One region of the Roseobacter sp. OBYS 0001 genome, then DNA from elsewhere that is predicted to be linked to it. Evidence: riboswitches for the same ligand, from Rfam matches in the RefSeq annotation. Region 1 holds a riboswitch; the other holds the start of a gene.
The links. A riboswitch is a leader RNA that binds a small molecule or an ion and turns the genes downstream of it on or off. The one in region 1 is predicted to bind cobalamin.
Positions count from the first base shown of each region.

Region 2: another riboswitch for cobalamin. It lies ahead of K5Q35_RS14100 (DUF1636 domain-containing protein); the one in region 1 lies ahead of K5Q35_RS14790 (DUF1636 domain-containing protein).

Region 1 is NZ_BPES01000007.1:107,107-111,316, reverse strand. It holds gene K5Q35_RS14805 (FecCD family ABC transporter permease) at 1-135, opposite strand, end outside; gene K5Q35_RS14800 (ABC transporter substrate-binding protein) at 195-1,136, opposite strand; gene K5Q35_RS14795 (ABC transporter ATP-binding protein) at 1,149-1,931, opposite strand; gene K5Q35_RS14790 (DUF1636 domain-containing protein) at 1,928-2,332, opposite strand; cobalamin riboswitch at 2,436-2,656, opposite strand; gene K5Q35_RS14785 (hypothetical protein) at 2,816-3,241, shown strand; gene K5Q35_RS14780 (HlyD family secretion protein) at 3,234-4,210, shown strand, end outside.
Region 2 is NZ_BPES01000006.1:182,485-186,694, forward strand. It holds gene cls (cardiolipin synthase) at 1-699, shown strand, start outside; gene K5Q35_RS14095 (acetate/propionate family kinase) at 725-1,876, opposite strand; cobalamin riboswitch at 2,175-2,371, shown strand; gene K5Q35_RS14100 (DUF1636 domain-containing protein) at 2,461-2,838, shown strand; gene cobW (cobalamin biosynthesis protein CobW) at 2,831-3,886, shown strand; gene cobN (cobaltochelatase subunit CobN) at 3,893-4,210, shown strand, end outside.

The DNA of each region.
Region 1 (4,210 bases):
CCAGTCGCCGACAAAAGACGTGTCAATTGTATTATTCACCACCACCCCCCAGACTGTCGAAAAGGGGATCGAAACAGCGCCAATGCTGACCGCCATCGTCAGCGATAGCAGCAAAAGGATCCAACCGCACATCATTGCGACAGGATAGACCGCAGATTGCCCGGATCGTGCTGCTGCGGTCTTTGCCATAGGGTTCACTCCGCCCGTAAAGCCGCAGCAAGCGTTTTGACGGCGGCGATGTTGCGTGGACCCGGTGTCGCCTCGACATATTCCAGCGTTACGAAACGGTCGTTCCTGACCGCATCAAGCTGTGCAAAAGCAGGATTGGACATCATGAACGCGCGTTTTTGCGCCGCCGTGACATCGCCGTAGTTGACGATAACGATCACTTCGGGGTTGCGCTCGACAACGGTTTCCCATCCAACCGCCGCCCAGCTTTTCTCCAGACCGTTCATGATATTGACCCCACCGGCAGCCTCGATCAGCGCATTCGGCATCGCATAGCGCCCGGCGGTAAAGGGCACGTCTTCGCCGCTGTCATAGACAAATACGCGCGGCGGGGTGCTGAGGGGCGACAATGACGCGGTGAAGCTGTCCAGTTCCGCGCGGTAGCCTGCCACCAGTGCCTCCGCCTTTTCGGATACATCAAAGATCGCGCCGAGGTTCAGCAGATCGGCATACATATCTTCCATGCTGACGGCGGCTTTCTCACCGATGTGAATGCAGCTTTCGGTAAGCTCGTAGACCTTGATGCCAAAGGGCTCCAACGTTTCGGGCGTCACTTCACCGCCCACTTTCATGCCGTAGTTCCAACCTGCAAAGAAGAAATCAGCATCCGCCCCGATCAGCACTTCCTTGCTGGGGTATTTGGCGGATAATTCGGGCAGGGCTTCGACACCCGCCGTCATTTCCGCATCCAGCGTTTTCCAGCCGGAGATACCCGTATAACCCACCATCCGGTCCGCCAGCCCAAGGACCAGCATCATCTCGGTCAGGTTGACGTCGTTGGAAATCGCAGCCTTCGGCGGCGCGTCGAAGGTGACGGTTCGATTGCAGCTTTGCACCGTTGTCTGCGCCAGCGCGCCGGTGCCCATCAGGATCATAAACAGGGAAGAAAGTATACGTGTCGGCTTCATCGTGTGCTTGCCTTAATGCGGAAGGTGGAAGGATAAGTGTTTGGTCTTGCTCGGACTAAGCTGTTCTGCGCGCGCCTCAACCGCAAATACGTTCGAAACACTATGCGCAGTGAGCACCGCATCAGGCGGCCCCACGCCACGCGTATGTCCGTTTTCGAGCAGCAGAATGGTATCACAGACATCCGCCGCGACATTCAAATCGTGCAGAGAGACGATGATCGTCACATCCAGCGCGCGAATGAGGGCGAGCACCTCAAGCTGATGGCGGATGTCCAGATGGTTGGTCGGCTCATCCAGCACCAGCACCTGAGGCTCTTGCGCTAGGGCGCGGGCCACCATGACCCGCTGGCGTTCACCGCCCGACAGGTTGGCGAGGTCCCGATCTGCCAAATCGCTCAGGTTCAGCGTATCAAGTGCGGCCTCAACGATCTGCGCATCTTTTGCGCCTGCGGTGGCAAAACCAAGGCGGTGCGGTGCGCGACCCAGCGTCACGATTTCGCGCACTGTCAGTCCAAAGGACGACGGCTGTTCCTGCAAAACCGCCGCAACCTTTCGCGCAGCGGCGCGCGGTGGGATCGACCAGATGTCGTCTCCACCGATCCTGATTTGGCCACTCAGCGGCGCCTGATACCGGTAGAGCAGACGCAACAGCGTGGATTTACCCGCCCCATTTGGGCCGACAACGCCCATCACGCTGCCGGGTGCGGCGCGAAAACTGGTCGGTTGCAGCAAGAGCGGCTCTTTGCGGCGCGGCGCCCAACTGATGTTCTCTGCGACGAGGTCCGTGGCGTTCATGAGACACGCACATCGCTGTCTTCCAGCGCAATGATGGCCGCAGGCACACGCGCAAGCGTGGATTTACGTAATTTGCCAGGACGATCAACCGACGAACACCACCCGTCCTCCAGCAGTGCGTAATCACGTGCAAAACGGACCAGATCAGCGATATCCGTCTCCGGCTCTATGTCGCCAAAAAGATAGGTCGCCTTGCGCGTCCCATGATAGGCAACCGTGCAGGGGCGATCACAGCCTGCCATACAGGCAACGCCGGAAATCTCGAACTCTTCGGTGACGCTGTCACCCGCAGCAGCAATCGCCGCGCGCAGTCTGGCAATCAGCTCATAGCCCGGTTTACAGTCGGTGGCTTTATGTCGGCAGGATGTGCAGATTGTTATTCTATGTGTCGGTGTTCCCATGTCGCCCTCCGCGATTGCGCAGGGTGCACTTTGGGACATGTACTTTTCAACGGGTTGGCCCGTAAATCCATCATGACCTCCTGTCCGGACACCCCGCCCGGGTTGAAGTTACATCAATGATGGCAGGTCTCCTGACTCGCGGGTCGCAGCTTGCCCGATCCTTCCCGGATGCAGATGCATCCAGTGGTGATCATCGGGGTCGCTCGCCGCTTACAGTTGCGGGGGCAGTCACGGATTTGGCGTCTGCTAAGAACGCCGCACCGTATTCCCTTTTCAGTCCGGTTTGCTTTTGACTTGCCGAACACCATCTCCCAACCCTTCCCCGAGATTCCGACCCGCGTCAAGCTAAACTCTGTGCGGGTTACCGTGTCGTGCGGGCAACCCGAGACGCGGCATTGCAATGCCAGCAGATTTCTCGCTATGTAGGTTCTGGTATCTTGGGCCCGAAGTGGTCTGCGTCTGTGGTACCACTTTGGAGAACGCATGGAACCTGCAACGCTTCACCCCATGGCGACCGGGCATATTCCCAAATATGTAGCGGCGGCTGACGGCAGTGATTACCTTTTTACTTTCATGGTCATTTTTACGGTCGGTGTCGTAATCCTGATCGGTGTGGCCTATTTCACGCTGCATGCGATACCGGAAAAGCTGGCGCATAAATCGAACCACCCGCAGTTCCAACTGGTTGGCATCTTGTCCTTGCTTGCCCTGTTTACGCATAACGGGCTGTTCTGGGTGGCCGCGATCCTTGTGGCCGGTTTCCAGTTTCCCGATTTCAGCAGCCCGCTGCGCGCCATTGCCGATGCGATTGATCGAAACGGGTCGCGCGATGCGGCGCCCAACGCGCAAACATCCCAAAACAGCGAAACGCCGGTGACGCCGACCCCGAAAGAAACCTCTGATGCTTGAGACACTGATCTGCGCGCTGTTCACGATCTTGCCTGATTATCTTTACCGCCGGTTCCGGCAGGGCAAGAGAATAGGCATCGAAATCAACCTCTTCAGTGTCTGGTATGAACTCAGGTGGGGCATAACCGGATGCGCGATCATGGCACTCACCGTGATTACGACGCTGTTTTATTTTCACCCGGCCACAAATTCCGTTGTGTCCTATTTTCGCACCGTCACGATATTGCCGCAGGCCGGGGGCCGGGTATTGGAAATCTACGTCAAGAACAACGAATTGGTGAACCTCGGCCAGCCGATATTCCGGTTGGAAGACCACTCGCAACGCGCACAGGTCGAAGCCGCAAAGGCAATGATTGCTGAGGCTGATGCGTCCTTGAAAGTGGCGCAAACCGATTTGACCGAAGCGATTGCATCCATCGCCGGGGCCACCGCGGCCCTGAGGCAGGCGGAAGAGGAATTAGAGCGCAATGTGACCCTGCGCGATCAGGGTTCGACCGCCGTGCGCCTTGCTGAAATCGACCGCTTTGAAAACCTTGTCGCGCAACGCTCAGCGCAGCGTGATGCCGCCATCGCGCAACAGGCCGAGACGCAGGAACGGATCGATTCCCTGATACCGGCGCAGAAAGACAACGCGCTGGCACAGTTTGATGCGGCCAACGCCGAACTGGAAAAAACCGTGGTCTATGCGGGTGTGACCGGTCGGGTTGAGCAACTCAGCCTGCAGGTTGGCGACTATATCAGCCCGGTCCTGCGACCGGCAGGCGTGCTGGTGCCCGTGACGTCTGGGCGAAGCCGCTTTCAGGCAGGTTTCAACCAAATGGCCGCGCAGGTCATCAAGCCGGGTATGATTGGTGAAATCGGTTGCATGACCAAGCCCTTCACCGTCATTCCGATGGTGGTCGTGGCGGTTCAGGATGTGATCCCGTCCGGGCAGGTCCGACCCAGCGACCGGCTTCTGGATCCACAAAA
Region 2 (4,210 bases), on a different contig from region 1:
AAGGCCCGGTTTGGGCCATGGGTGGACATCATGCTGCGCTTTCAGGGGCCCGTGGTTGCGCAGAACCAATTGCTGTTCATCAGCGATTGGATGCAGGCCACCGGCGAAGCATTCGATCCCGGTGCCTTGAAGGTCGAGTGTCGTTCCCCCGGCTTCCCGGCCCATGCAATCGGGGATGGCCCGACAGAACGCAACGGCGCAACACCGCAGTTGTTTTCCAGCCTTTTCAACTGCGCGCAGAGCACGATAACGCTGACCACACCTTATTTCGTGCCGGATGCGACGGTTTTGGATGCGCTCTGTGCGGCGGCCCATCGCGGCGTGCGTGTAACGCTGATCTTTCCGCAAAAGAATGACAGCTGGATTGTCGCCGCCGCCAGCCGCAGCTATTATCGCAGGCTGCTGTCATCCGGGTGTCATATCCACGAGTTCAAAGCGGGGCTGCTCCATGCCAAGACGCTGACAATAGACGATAAAGTGACGCTGATCGGCTCCTCCAATCTGGATTTGCGCAGTTTCGATCTGAACTATGAAAACAACGTGCTTTTGCAGGACGCCCGCATCACGCAAGCGGTCTGTGACAGGCAGGCCGGGTATATCGCGCAATCCGATCCTGTGCTGCTTGAAGCGGTGCGCGGATGGCCCCGACACGAACGCATCTGGCACAATGTCATCGCCACCATCGGCCCCGTGTTGTGATTGATCCGGCCCAAGGCGTCATGCCCTATGATATTGCCGCATGAACCGCGCGCGCGATGATGCGTTCCTCATCCGTCGGGATGACCATCACGCGTGTTGATCCCGTGCCGATATCGCGCGCATTGCGCTGGTTTTGCTTCGGGTCAACCGTAATGTTCAGGTACTCCAGCCCCTCAACGATGCGGCTGCGGATAGGGGCTGCGTTTTCACCGATGCCCCCGCAGAAGATCAGCGCATCAATCCCCCCCAGCACCGCCGTCAGCGCCCCGATTTCGCGCCGGGCGCGGAATACGTAGTAGTCGATTGCTTCGCGCGCCTGCGGATCATCCGAGGCCAGAAGTTCGCGCATATCGCTGGTGATCCCCGACAGGCCCAACAGCCCGCTTTTGGAATAGAGCATTTCCATCACTTCAAGGGGGGCCATGCCCTTTTGCGTGAGCAGATACAGCACCACACCGGGGTCGATCTGGCCGCAGCGGGTGCCCATGGGCAAACCATCCAATGCCGAAAATCCCATGGTGGACCCGACGCTTTTTCCGTTGGTAATCGCACACATAGACGCCCCGTTGCCCAGATGCGCAATCACCAGCCGCCCTTTGTGCAGGTCGGGGTAGGTGGTTTTGATGACCCCAGTGATGTATTCATAGCTGACCCCGTGAAACCCGTAGCGCCGCACACCTTCGTCATAAAAGGCGCGCGGCAGGGCAAAGGTGTCATTGACCCACGGATGGCCCCGGTGAAACGCCGTGTCAAAACACCCGATCTGAACAGAATCCGGAAAGGCCGCGCGCGCCGCTTCAACCCCGGCCAGGTTATGGGGCTGATGGAGCGGTGCGAGCGGGTTGAACCGGGCAAGCGCCGCCATTACATCGCCGGTCAGCAGCGTGGGTTTCGTAAAATCCGTGCCGCCATGCACAATCCTGTGGCCCACCCCGTGGATGGGCAACCCGGTTATATGCGGTGCCAGCGCCTTGATAACATGATCCAGCGCGGCAGCGGGCGTGGGGGCCGATACCTTCTGTTTGGTTTTTTCCCCGCTGGTGTTCAGGATCAATCGTGCGTTGTCGCCAATTTCATCGACTTGACCGTAGAGCAGCATCTGGGGTTCCGGCGCATCCCGGTAAAGCCCGAATTTCAGCGATGACGAGCCGGTGTTTAATGTGAGGATACCGCTCATGTGGCGGCGACCCGGCGGAACAAAGCGACGATTGCGCGATACGAAACGCGCATGTGCATCCGATCCGCGCGGCTTGTCAGTGTGTTTGGCACATGGCCTCCGAATGTGGGGCCGGCGGTCTGAACACCGGCGTGTTTTCTGATGGTTATAGTTGCAGCCTCGTTATCCGCTGTCACGCGGGTATCTGGCGGCACCCTGTGGCGTGGTGAAACACGCGTACTCTACCGCCAGTTGGCCAATCAGAAAGCGATAATCGCCGGACAAGGCGGTGCGCCATTGACTTCCCACGCCATCGCTGGAAAATGCAGGGCACGATGGTTGTTCCGGTTCAGGCCGGGACATAAAAGGGAACGCGGTGAAATGCCGTGGCTGCCCCCGCAACTGTAAGCGAAGAGTGCCTCTGTCGCACGCCACTGACCGAAAGACGGGTTGGGAAGGCAAAAGAGGCGCGGTGACCCGCGAGCCAGGAGACCTGCCATCACAAACGCAACATAAGACCGGGCGGGGTGCTCCGGAAAGGAATGATATGATGACGGCACATGCTGTTTTAACGGACAATGATGTAACCTGCACTGGCCGCCCCCATGGGTGAGCGCACAGAGATACTGGTGTGCATCAAATGCAAACGCGGCACCGACGTCACCGACGACGGCGAACGTCCGGGCCAGCGCTTGTTTGATGAATTGCAATCGCGCGGTCTGCCCGAGGGGCTGGAACTGCGGGCGGTGGAATGTTTGCAAAACTGCGATTCCGGGTGTTCCGTCGCGCTGCGGGGGGGCGGGGCCAAATGGACCTATCTGTACGGAAACCTGCATGAGGCGTCGCATCTGGACACGCTGATAGAGGGGGCCGCCCTTTATCATGAGACCAGTGATGGTCTGATCCCGTGGCGCACCCGCCCGGAACATTTCAAACGTAACTGTATCGCGCGCATACCGCCGCTGGAGGACAACAATGGCTGATCTTGCAAAACTTCCCGTCACGGTGATCACCGGGTTTCTCGGCTCCGGGAAAACCACGCTGATTTCGCACCTCATTCAGAACCCCGGCGGCAAACGTCTGGCGGTTGTGGTGAATGAATTTGGCGATGTGGGCGTGGATGGTGAAATCCTCAAAGGCTGTGCGATCCCGGATTGCCCGGCAGAAAACATCATGGAACTTGCGAACGGCTGCATCTGCTGCACAGTCGCGGATGATTTCATCCCGACCATCGAAGCGCTCATGGCGTTGGAGCCGCGTCCGGAGCACATCGTGATTGAAACCTCTGGCCTTGCCCTGCCGAAACCGCTGCTCAAGGCGTTTGACTGGCCGGATATCCGTTCGAAAATCACGGTGGATGGCGTCATTGCGCTGGCCGATGCCGAGGCTGTGGCCGCGGGCCGCTTTGCGTCGAATGTGGCGGCGGTGGACGCGCAGCGCCTTGCGGATGAAAGCCTTGATCATGACACGCCCTTGTCCGAGGTCTTTGAAGACCAGATTTCCTGCGCGGATATTATCCTGCTGACCAAGCCCGATCTGGCCGGTGCCGAAGGCGTGGCCAAAGCCAAAGAGGAAATCGCCGCGCGCAGCCCGCGCCCGATCCCGGTGATTGAGGTTGCTGAAGGGCTGATTGATCCGCGCGTCATTCTGGGGCTGGAGGCCGCCGCCGAAGACGATATGGACGCGCGCCCCTCGCATCATGATGGGCATGATGATCACGAACATGACGATTTTGAATCCATCGTGGTGGAGATTCCCGAAGTGTCCGATCCGGCCGAACTGGTTGCCCGCATCGAGGTCCTGGCCAAGGAGCAGAATATCCTGCGCGTCAAAGGCTATGCCTCCGTTGTCGGTAAACCTATGCGGCTCTTGGTGCAGGCGGTGGGCGCGCGCGTGCGCCATCAGTTTGACCGCCCTTGGGCGGAGAATGAACCGCGCCGGGGCCGGTTGGTCGTGATCGCTGAACATGATGACGTGAGCTATGAGGCGGTGCAATCCGTGTTGGTCCCTGTCCCTGCGGCTGCCGAGTAACCTGCCATGCATGTCGTCTTTCGCGAAAGCCATGGTCTGGAAGAGACGGAAACGCCAACCGATCTGGGGCAGACGCCCGCCGATCTGGTTGTGCTCAGCCTGTCTGATTCAGACCTCGGTGCTTTGGCGGAGGCGTGGCGCAAGGGGGGCGGGCCCGAGGGCCGGCTGCCCGGCTTGCGACTGGCCAATATCACGGCGCTGAAACACCCGCTGTCGGTCGATACCTATGTCGAACAAACGCTGTGCAGCGCAAAGGGTATTCTTATTCGGCTGATTGGCGGTGTGCCCTACTGGCCCTATGGCCTGCAGCAGATCGAGGCTCTG